3 regions of the Kitasatospora sp. NPDC101447 genome follow, and region 3 is predicted to be linked to each of the others. Evidence: riboswitches for the same ligand, from Rfam matches in the RefSeq annotation. Region 3 holds a riboswitch; each other region holds the start of a gene.
What was found. Region 3 has a riboswitch for cyclic di-AMP ahead of ACIRST_RS33275 (hypothetical protein). Riboswitches for the same ligand answer to the same signal wherever they lie in the genome.
Positions count from the first base shown of each region.

Region 1: it holds a riboswitch for cyclic di-AMP, as region 3 does, so the genes downstream of both, ACIRST_RS13500 (NlpC/P60 family protein) here and ACIRST_RS33275 (hypothetical protein) in region 3, are expected to answer to the same signal.
Region 2: it holds a riboswitch for cyclic di-AMP, as region 3 does, so the genes downstream of both, ACIRST_RS35920 (transglycosylase family protein) here and ACIRST_RS33275 (hypothetical protein) in region 3, are expected to answer to the same signal.

Region 1 is NZ_JBIWNL010000007.1:224,826-228,089, reverse strand. It holds gene ACIRST_RS13500 (NlpC/P60 family protein) at 127-1,248, opposite strand; cyclic di-AMP (ydaO/yuaA leader) riboswitch at 1,259-1,412, opposite strand; gene ACIRST_RS13495 (NlpC/P60 family protein) at 1,750-2,787, opposite strand; gene ACIRST_RS13490 (NYN domain-containing protein) at 2,988-3,264, opposite strand, start outside.
Region 2 is NZ_JBIWNL010000041.1:14,786-18,049, reverse strand. It holds gene ACIRST_RS35925 (hypothetical protein) at 93-296, opposite strand; gene ACIRST_RS35920 (transglycosylase family protein) at 540-1,820, opposite strand; cyclic di-AMP (ydaO/yuaA leader) riboswitch at 1,807-1,966, opposite strand; gene ACIRST_RS35915 (hypothetical protein) at 2,437-3,264, opposite strand, start outside.
Region 3 is NZ_JBIWNL010000034.1:59,831-63,094, forward strand. It holds gene ACIRST_RS33270 (hypothetical protein) at 1-35, shown strand, start outside; gene ACIRST_RS33275 (hypothetical protein) at 113-1,438, opposite strand; cyclic di-AMP (ydaO/yuaA leader) riboswitch at 1,440-1,605, opposite strand; gene ACIRST_RS33280 (esterase/lipase family protein) at 1,872-3,176, opposite strand.

The DNA.
Region 1 (3,264 bases), on a different contig from region 3:
AGCGAGTCCAAACCCCTACGGACCCGAATATTTGACCTTCAATCGGACATCAGCCCGAGCAGCCGCCAACGCCGCAGGCCCGGCCTTCCGTGGTGGAAGACCGGGCCTGCGAGGAGCCGAACGGGGTCAGACCCGCACGATGCCGCTCAGCGGCATGTTGGTGACGGCCTCGTAGCGGACCGACGCACCCGGCTTGGGGGCGTGCAGCACCTGGCCGTTGCCGGCGTAGATGCCGACATGGTGGGCGTCCCCGTAGAAGATCAGCAGGTCGCCGGGCTGGGCCTGGGACAGGTCGGTGCCGATCCGGGTGCCGGCGTGGGCCTGCTCCTGCGAGGTGCGCGGCAGCGACACGCCGACCTGGTTGAACGCCCAGACCATCAGGCCGGAGCAGTCGAAGGAGCTCGGGCCGGTGGCGCCCCACACGTACGGGCTGCCGACCTTGGAGGCGGCGGCGGAGAGCGCGGCGGCACCGCGCGAGCTGCCCGGGGCCGGGAGCTTGCCGGCCGGCGTGGACGACGGCGTGGAGAGGTCGGTGCGGCTGTTGTCGCGCGAGGCGCGGTCGGCGTTCTGCTGCGCCTTCGCGGCGGCGTCGGCCTGGGCCTTGGCGTCGGCGGCGGCCTTCTCCTCGGCCGCGCGCAGCGCCTGGCGCTCCTGCTCGGTCAGGGTGTTGAGCAGGTCCTGGGCGGCCTTCAGCTTGGCCTGGACCTCGTCCTTGGAGGCCTTCAGCTGCTGGGTGGTCGACTCCAGTTCGGCGAGCTTGCCCTGGGCCTCGGTGCGGTCCTGGTCGAGCTTGCGCTGCTGCTCCTGGAGCTGCTTCAGCTGGTTCTTCTGGGTGTCACCGGCCTGGTTCAGCGCACCGGCCTGGTTGAGGAAGTTGTCCGGGCTGGACGAGAACATCAGCTGGACGGTCGGGGATATGCCGCCGTTGCGGTACTGCTCCCCGGCGATCTCGGCGAGTCCGCCCTGCAGCTCGGTCACCTGGGCCTGCTGACGGGCCACCTGGTCCTGCAGGCCGGAGACCTGCTTCTCCAGGGTCTGCTGCTTCTCCTGGGCGGCGTTGTACTGCTCGGTCGCCACCTCGGCCTGCTCGTTGAGCTGGTCGACCTGCTCCTTGACCTGGTCCTTGGTCGGCTGCGGGTCGGCGTGGGCGCCGGACTGCGCGGAGAGGGCGACGGCAGCGGCGGCGACACCGGTCAGGATCGAGACCCGGGCGCGACTTGCTGGCTTGGGACGACGATGGGACGCCACGAAGGCGGGCTCCTTCTTCCTACGTCCGCCTACCGGGTGAGCTGACGGGTTCGGGCCGGAAGCATGCCCTACGACGCCTCACGGCCGTTCCAGCGGCCGACCTGGCGCCGATTCACCCCGGAGGAACGTGGTTCCCCGGCTCCGCTCCGCAGCGCCCCCGACCACTGGGCTCCCCTGTCGGGCAGTCGCTTCGACCTGCCCCGCTGCCTCGCGAACTCGGCGGTAACCACCGCCGCCACCCTGGCTGGGTGATCGACAGTGCGGTGGTTCGAAGCACGACCCTAGTAACTGAACCGTGATCGGTTCAAATCCTTGTCAGAAAAAAGACGGAAGATTACCCAAGTTCTTTTGTGAAAATGACCGATGGTGATCACGACCGTACGCAAGGCTGATCAGGTCTCACCCGCCGCTCGCGAAACGGTCGAAAACCCGAACGCCACCCCGTCGGAGGTGGCGCGGATCACAGGGGCCCGGACGGGGCCCCCGGAGGGTGTCGGGCCGTCAGACCCGGCGGATGGTGTTGATCGGCATCGCGTCGGCCTTCATCACCTTCACCACGTCACCGGTGTGCGGCGCGTGGACCACCATGCCGTTGCCGATGTACATCCCGACGTGGTGCATGTCGCCGCCGTAGATGACCAGGTCGCCGGGCTGGGCCGCGGCCAGTCCGGGCACCGCGGTGCCGTAGTGGCCCTGCTCCTGCGAGGTGCGCGGCAGCGAGACGCCGGCCTGGCCGTACGCCCAGAGCATCAGGCCGGAGCAGTCGAAGGTGCTCGGACCGGTGGCGCCCCACACGTACGGCGAGCCCTGCTTGCTCATCGCCTTGGCGACGGCCACCGCGGCGTACCCGCTGGCCGGCGGCAGGTTGCTCAGGTCGACCCGGTCGCTGCCGCGCGAGGCCCGGTCGTCCTGCGCCTGCTGGGCCTTCAGCGCGGTGCGCTCGGCGGCGCTGAGCGAGTTCAGCAGGTCCTGGGCGGCCTGCAGCTTGGTGTTGACGTCCGCCTTGGCCTGGTTCAGGTCCTTGGTGGTGCTGTCCAGCGAGGCCAGCACGGCGGCCGCCTCGGTCTTCTCCTGGTCCAGCCGGCGCTGCTCGTCCAGCAGCGACTTGAGCGCCTCGGCCTGGGTGGTGCTGGCCTGCTGGACCGTCGAGGCCTTCTCCAGGTAGCCCGACGGGTCGGAGGAGAGCATCAGCTGGACGGACGGGTCGATGCCGCCGCTGCGGTACTGGTCGCCGGCCACCTCGGCCAGGCCGCCCTGCAGCTGGGTCATCTGCTCCTGGCCGCGGGCCACCTGGTCCTGCAGCTGGTCGGCCTGCTTGCGCAGTTGGTCGGCCCGCTCCTTGGCGCCGTTGTACTTCTCGGCCGCCTGCTCCTGCTCCTCCTGGAGCTGGTCGATCTGCGCCTTGACGTCCGTTTTGTTCGGCTGCGGCGCGGCGTGCGCGGCCACCTGGGCGGAGAGGGCGACCGCGGTCGCAGCGGCAGCGGTGAGCACGGAGATCCGCGCGCGGCTCGGCTGCTTGGGACGGCGGTGGGAGGCCAAGGGACCGGCTCCTTCTTCCAACGGACTCACCCGATCGGATGAGGAACCGGAAAATAGGTTTGACGCCAGACCCTAGTGCGGATCTATCCGCTTTGCCACTCCCCCGAAGGCGTGAACCCCGTTCACCACACCGGCTTCACCGCACCCGCACACGGTCGTGGACGCGGCGCTGACCAGGTGTCATCCTAGCGGGCCGACGCTCAGGGCCGCGCCAGCCGGTTCAGCAGCAGCACCGACGCCACCGGGCGCGCGCCCGCCTTCCGCACGCCCTCCGCGACCTCCCGGTCGGCGGAGACCACCACCACCGGACGGCCCTGCGGCTCGGCCCGCACCAGACGGCGGATCAGCTCGTCCGCGGTCTCTCCGGTCCGGCTGAACCGCACCCGGACCCCGCGCGGCGGCGCCATGATCACCGGAACGTCCAGATCCTGGCCGTCGAACACACAGGTGACCTCCGCCTGGGTGCGCTGGGCCAGC
Region 2 (3,264 bases), on a different contig from region 3:
TTGCTCTCCGGGGCCCTTCGGCGTGCCTGTGCTCGGTCCTGCTCGGCCCTGCTCGGCAGCGCTCGGCAGATCTCGGCAGATCTCGACTGCGCTCAGCCGTGCTCGGTGTCGGTGGTGCGGTCCTGGGCGAGGCGGTTGCCGTCGGCCGGGTCGCCGGTGCGGGCCTCGGTGCGGCGGCCGCGGGCCAGGTAGTCGCGCAGGACCAGTTCGACGGCGTCCTGCGGGTTCTTGGTACCGGAGAGCATCATCGCGTCGATCGCGAGGTTCGCGTCGAGCGTGACGGTGACCTGGGCCATGTGACTCCTCCTCGGGTGCAGAGCAGCAGCATGCCCGTTCGGGTCCGGTTCCACCACGGGGATACGCCGCGACCCCCGGGGAGGAGCGACCAGACTCTTCCCCGGGGGTGGCGGGTGATCAGTGTTCGGTTGGCGGCCGACGGCTACGGCCCGCGGTCTGCGGACGACGGACGACAGCTGACAGATGTTGAAATCTGTCAGCTGTCAGCTGTCAGCTGCCTGCCGTCAGCCGTCTCGCCGTGCTCAGACCCGGCCGGCGAAGTCCGGGGCCCAGTTGGCGACGGTCTGCTCGCGCACACCCGCGCTCGGGTTGGCGGCCTCGACGTACTTGCCGCCACCGACGTAGATCGCGACGTGGTAGACGCCCGAGTCCTTGCCGTTGTTGGACCAGAACAGCAGGTCGCCCGGCTGCAGGCTGTCCAGCGAGACGTGGGTGCTGGCGGCGGCCTGGTCGGCGGCGACGCGCGGGACGGAGATGCCAGCGGCGCGCAGGGCGGCCTGGGTCAGGCCGGAGCAGTCCCAGCCGCCGTTGCCGGTGCCGCCGTAGACGTACGCCTGGCCGACCTTGGACTCGGCGAAGGCGACCGCGGCGGCCATGCTGCCGCTGGCGGCCGGGGCCTGGGCCGGGGCCTGGGCGGCCGGGGTCTGGGTCTGGGCGACCGGCTTGGCGTTCACGGAACCGCCGTTCGCGGACTGACCGGACTTCTGCGAGCGGTTGAACCAGGTGAAGTCCGAGCCGGACTTGTCCGAGGAGGCGGACTGCTGGGTCTGGCCGTGGTCACCGAAGGTCAGGTGCTGGCCCGGGTAGATGGTGTTCGGGCCGTCGGTCAGGGTGCTGCGGTTGAGCTCGTACAGCCGCTCCCAGCCGCCCTGGACGTTGTGCTTGTCCGCGATCGAGGACAGCCAGTCGCCCTCGACCACGGTGTAGTCGTCGCTCTGGGCGGCCTGCTGGTGCTTCTGGGCCCAGGTGCCGGCGGCGGAGTCGGCGGTGTCCTGGGCGGGCGCGGCCGGCTTGGCGGGCTTGGCCGCCGGGACCGGGGTCTGGGCGGCGGGCTTGGCAGCCGGAGCAGCCGGGGCGGCCGGAGCAGCCGGAGCGGCAGCGGCCGAGGTGTCGACGGCGGCGGGGGTGCCGCCCTTGGTCAGGCCGGCCTTGACGGAGCAGACGGGCCAGGCGCCGGGGCCCTGCGAGGCGAGGACCTTCTCCGCGACGGCGATCTGCTGGTCCTTCGTGGCCAGGTCGGCGCGCGAGGCGTAGGCGGTGCCGCCGAAGGCGGACCAGGTGCTCTGGGTGAACTGGAGGCCGCCGTAGAAGCCGTTGCCGGTGTTGATGCTCCAGTTGCCGCTGCTCTCGCACTGGGCGACCTTGTCCCAGGTCGCGACGGAGGCGGCGGAGGCGGTGCCGGAGACGAGGCACGGGACGGTGAGGCCGACGCCCGCGACGCCGATGGCGGCGATCACGCGGCGGGTGCGGCTGGACAGACGGGTGCCGTTGGTGGGCAGCATGAAGACGCGGTCCTCTCCCACGCCTGCGAGGTGAGCTGTCGGATTCGGGCCGGAGTTGCCCGGCCGCGCGTGAGCGCGGCTTCACCCCTAGCCCTGAACCGTTCCTGGGAGCGGTCCGGGGCGACTTACCTGTGGGTCCCCCGCTCCTGCCGTGGTGCGTTTTCGCGCTGCCAGGACATCCGACGGCAGGACTCGGCGTCGCGGATGAACTGGGTCCGTGTGGTCACGAACGGGGAGCACGTTAAGCAGACTTAAGTTCAAACTGCAAATAGCTGTGACGGGCATCACGGATTAGTGGGAAGTGCCAAATTGGCGGCTAATCATGATCGTAAATGATCGTTTTTCGGCAATGCGATTGCGGATGCCCACAACTGTCTTTGTCTCAGGAATGGCATGACGGTGTGTCGAAGCGCGAAATGGCGCACCGGTCGAACCGGTGGGGCGGACGTGATTCGAGCGCCCCGGAGTGCGCTCGCCATTCCCCGGCAAACAGCAGCAGAACGGACATTCCATTCATTGTTCGCTTAACTCCGGTAACTCCCGTACGCCGCAAGAGCGGGAAAGCGGGCAAAGCGAAGGGCCCGGAACGCAAGTCGTTCCGGGCCCCGTGTGCGCGCCGACGGGCGCGCGGTGTCCGCTACTGTCCGGCAGGCCCCTCGGCGGCCGCGTGGGCGCCACGGGTGCCCTCCACGACCCCCTCGGCCTCGGCGGCGGCCGCCGCCTCCGCCTCGGCCCGCGCCAGCTCCTCCGCGGACGGTGCGGGCAGCGCGGCCAGGTAGGTCGAGGCGATCAGCTGGCCGACGGTCGGGTACGCGCCCAGCGGCGCCGCCGACGGGCAGCCGGTCTCCTCGGCGGCCGCGGCGAGCAGCTCGGAGTCGGCCTCCGGCCCGATCACCAGCGGGGCCAGCGCCGGGCGCTGGGAGCCGGTCTCCTTGAGGTGGTCGACGGCCGCGGCCACCGAGCCGGGCACGTCGAGCGCGGCGGCCACGACCGGCACGGCCAGGCGGGCGGCCAGCAGCACGCCGGTGATGCCGGCCGCGGCGGCGGCGTCCTCGCCGCCGACGGTGGTCAGGACCACGCCGTCCGCGGCGGTCGCGATGGCGAAGAGCCGGGCGCGGTCGGCGCGGGCCAGCCCGGCCTCGGAGAGTCGTACGTGGACGGCCTCGGCGAGCAGCGGGTGCGGGCCGAGCGCGTCGGTGACGGGCGCGCCGTACTCGGCGGCGAGCGCGTGGAGTTCGGGCAGGAAGCCGTGCGGACCGGGCACCAGCGGCACCAGGACGGGCATCGGCAGGCCGGCTTCGGCGGCCGTGGCCAGGAGTTCGGCGACGGTGCGGTCCTCGCCGCCCTCACCCTCGGCGGAGTCGCCGGGGAGGTAGCCGACTGCGGCCTGGACGCCGTTCTGCTCGCTGCGGACGATGGAGAGCAGCTCCTCGACGACCGAGCGGGACTCGGGCCCGGCGGCCGT
Region 3 (3,264 bases):
ACATCACGGTCGCCGAGCCGGCCGACGGCTCCTGAACCACGTCGACCCACCGGTCACCGGCCGCCGGCGAGCGGCTGCCGGCTTCCGGCGACCGGTGGGACGTCCTACCCGACTACCGGTAGACGCGGACGTAGTCGGCGGCCATGGTGATCGGAGCGGTCCCCTGCGGCGCGGGGTGGTACTGGCCCGCGCACACCGAGAGGTTGAGGATCAGGTACGCCGACCAGTTGGCGCCGACGCCCTTGCCGTCCGAGAAGACCTTCGCGCCGTTGACGTACCAGTCCACCGAGTTGGCGCCGTAGTAGGTGCCGATGGTCACCCACTGGTCCTTCGCGACGGCGCTCGCGTCGGTGTAGTACTTCGCGTTGCCGGGGTTGACGTGGTTGGTCAGCTCCAGCAGGTTCGGGTTGTCGGGGTGGTACTCGAAGGAGTCGACCTCGCCGTTGCCGTTCTTCCAGGTCCACAGGGCGGGCCAGGCGCCGGTGCCGGCGGGCAGCTTGACCCGGGTCTCGGCGTAGTCGCCGGTCTTGACCTGGAAGCCCTCGCCGGAGCCCTCGGTGGTCAGGAAGCCGGTGTTCCAGGACTGCTTGCCGTTCTCCAGGGCCGGGCCGCCGGAGGTGGCGGTGAAGGTGGCGACCCCGTTCGCGACGCTGACGTTGTTCTTGTTCAGCCAGTCCAGCTTGTTGTCGTCCGGGTTGTGGTTCCCGTACTTGTAGGCGGTGCTCTTGTCGCCGACCCAGCGCTGGCCCCAGGAGATGGCGCTGTTGAACTCGTCGGACCAGGTCAGCGACTTGCCGGCGACCGGGGAGGACGGCGCGGGGGTGGTCGGGCTCGCCGTGGCGCTCGGGGTCGGCGCGGGGGTGGTCGGGGTCGGCGCGGCGCTCGGGGTCTGCGTGGGGGTCGGCGCCGGGGTCGGGGTGGCCGTCGGGGCCGGGGTCGGGGTGGCCGTCGGGGCCGGGGCCGGGGTGGCGGTGGTCGAGACCACCAGCTGCTGCGAGGGCAGGTTGTGCCAGACGCCGCCGAGGTCCTGCCAGAAGCCGAACTCGGTGTACGTCCCGGCCGGCAGGGTGCGCGCGCCGCTGGTGAAGTTCACGCCGCTCGGGCAGATCTGCACGTTGGAGGCGTTGCCGGGGAAGTCGAGGTTGGTGCCGCGCGCGTCGCGGACGCCCACGCCCACAGTCTTGGCGGTGAAGCAGGCCGAGGAGTGCAGGCCGAGCGAGGCGGTGGCGGCCTTGCCCGCGACCATGGTGGCGGGGGCGAGCCGGTCCTGGGTGACGGTCGGAACGGTGGCCGCCTGGGCACCGGTGACGGACGGCACGCCGAGCAGGCCGGCGCCGCTGATGGCGAGCGCCCCGGTCGCGGCGAAGGCGGCGTTGCGGCCGCGGTGGGAGGGGCGGGCGTGACGCGGTGCACGGCGCCGGGCAGCAGGCTTGGGCATGAGGTGACCTCTGCGACGCCTGCGAGGTTAGCTGTCGGGTTCGGGCTGCAGTTGCCCGGCCGCCTGTGGAGCGGCTTCACCCCTAGCCTCGACCCGTACGCGCGAGCGCACGGGCCGGGCGCCGACCTTGGTTTCCCCGCTCCCGTCCGCTGTGGTGCTCGGTGACCCGCCGACGGGTGGACGGGACTCGGCGTCCCGGCGGCGGGGTCCGCCAGGGGCGGACGACCGTTGCAGGCTAGGCAGGCCGTACGTAAACGGACAACTCCGGCGGACGGGTTGTCGCGCAGCTCACAGTGGTGTCGATCAACGACGCTGTGTGGCGGCCGAGTTGATCAGTTCACGTGGCCTGGAACGATGCCCGGCGGGGTGGCTCTGCGGGTGTCCGGCCGGGCGTTCCGGTTGCGCGTTCCGGTTGCGCGTTCCGGCCGGGCGTTCAGCCGAGCCAGGCGTCCACCTGGCTCTCGGCCTCCGGCGCCCACCCGAGCTCCAGGTGGTCGAGGCCGCTCAGCAGCCGGGTGCCGCCGACCGTCGCGATGCCGGTGGTGTCCAGGGCGCTCGCCGTGAACACGATGCCGTCGCTGGGCCCGCGGTTCTCGTTGAGCACGCCCGGGATGTCCGCCGACCCGCCGGCCAGCAGGTAGGTGCGCACCGCGGCCGGGATCCCGGCCTGCTGGAGCGGGGCGATCAGGGAGCCCGCGTCGATCGCCGCCTGGATGCCCTGGCCGGAGGTGTAGAACCCCTGGCCGCCGTAGTAGGTGGTCCACCAGTCCTGGGCGCTGCCGTCCACTCCGTACCTGCCGTCCCAGCGGGCGAGCAGCTGGCGCTGGCCCGGGTAGCAGTCGTACCCGCCGGCCGGCAGCACGCCGAGGCAGGGTTGCGCGGTGTATGTGCCGTAGCAGGTCATGTACAGGTGCGGGGACGGTGCGTTGGCGGTGCCGCCGCAGGCCGGCCACGTCGCCAGGTCGAACGACCAGCCGTGGGCGTAGACGTAGTCGAGCCCGCCGTTCGGCCCGCCGAGGGTGACCAGACGGCGCACGTCGCCCGCGTACGCCCGCCCCCAGGACGGCCGCACCGAGGACACGTACGCCCTGGCGGCGACCTCGCCCTTGCTCCAGGCGACCACGTCGACCTGCGGGGCCCCGAGGCGGGCCCGGATCAGCGCGATCGCGTCGCCGACGGCCTGCGCCTGGAGCAGGTTGTCACCGTGCTTGTGGGCGAAGCCGATGGCGAAGACCCGGTGGCCGGTGCCGGCGAGGTACTGGGCGAGGCCGGTGGACGGGCAGGTCGCGGCGCCGCAGGTGCCGCTCTCCCCCGGGTTCGCCCAGGCGCGGTCGGCGTTGTCGTTGGCGCCGTGGACCAGCAGGACGGGCGCGGCCCGGCTGCCGGTGTCCCAGCCGGTGGCGGAGTAGAGCAGGAAGCGGCCGGAGGAGGGCTCACCGGTGCCGAAGTACGTCCGGCGGGCTCCGTCCTGGTCGCCGCGGCCGTCGGACGGGAACTGCTCGGTGCGGAAGCCGGGGGTGGTGTCGAGGTAGCGCTCGACCTTGGCCCAGCCGTTGCCGGGGGCGGGGAAGGCGGCTTCCAGGGTGAGGGCGGCGGTGGCGGTCCCCGCTCGGGCGGAGGCGGTCCCAGCTCGGGCGGAGGCGGTCCCAGCTCGGGCGGAGGCGGGGGCGGAGGTGCCGAGGAGGAGGGCGGCGAGGGCCAGTAGGACGGCGGTGAGCGTGGTGGGGGTACGTCTCACGCGGGCGTGTCTCGCGCCGGTACCGGCCGTGGGGGTGCGTCTCATGGCCGGACGGTAGGACCGGTGCGCGACGGGTGCCCATGTGCCG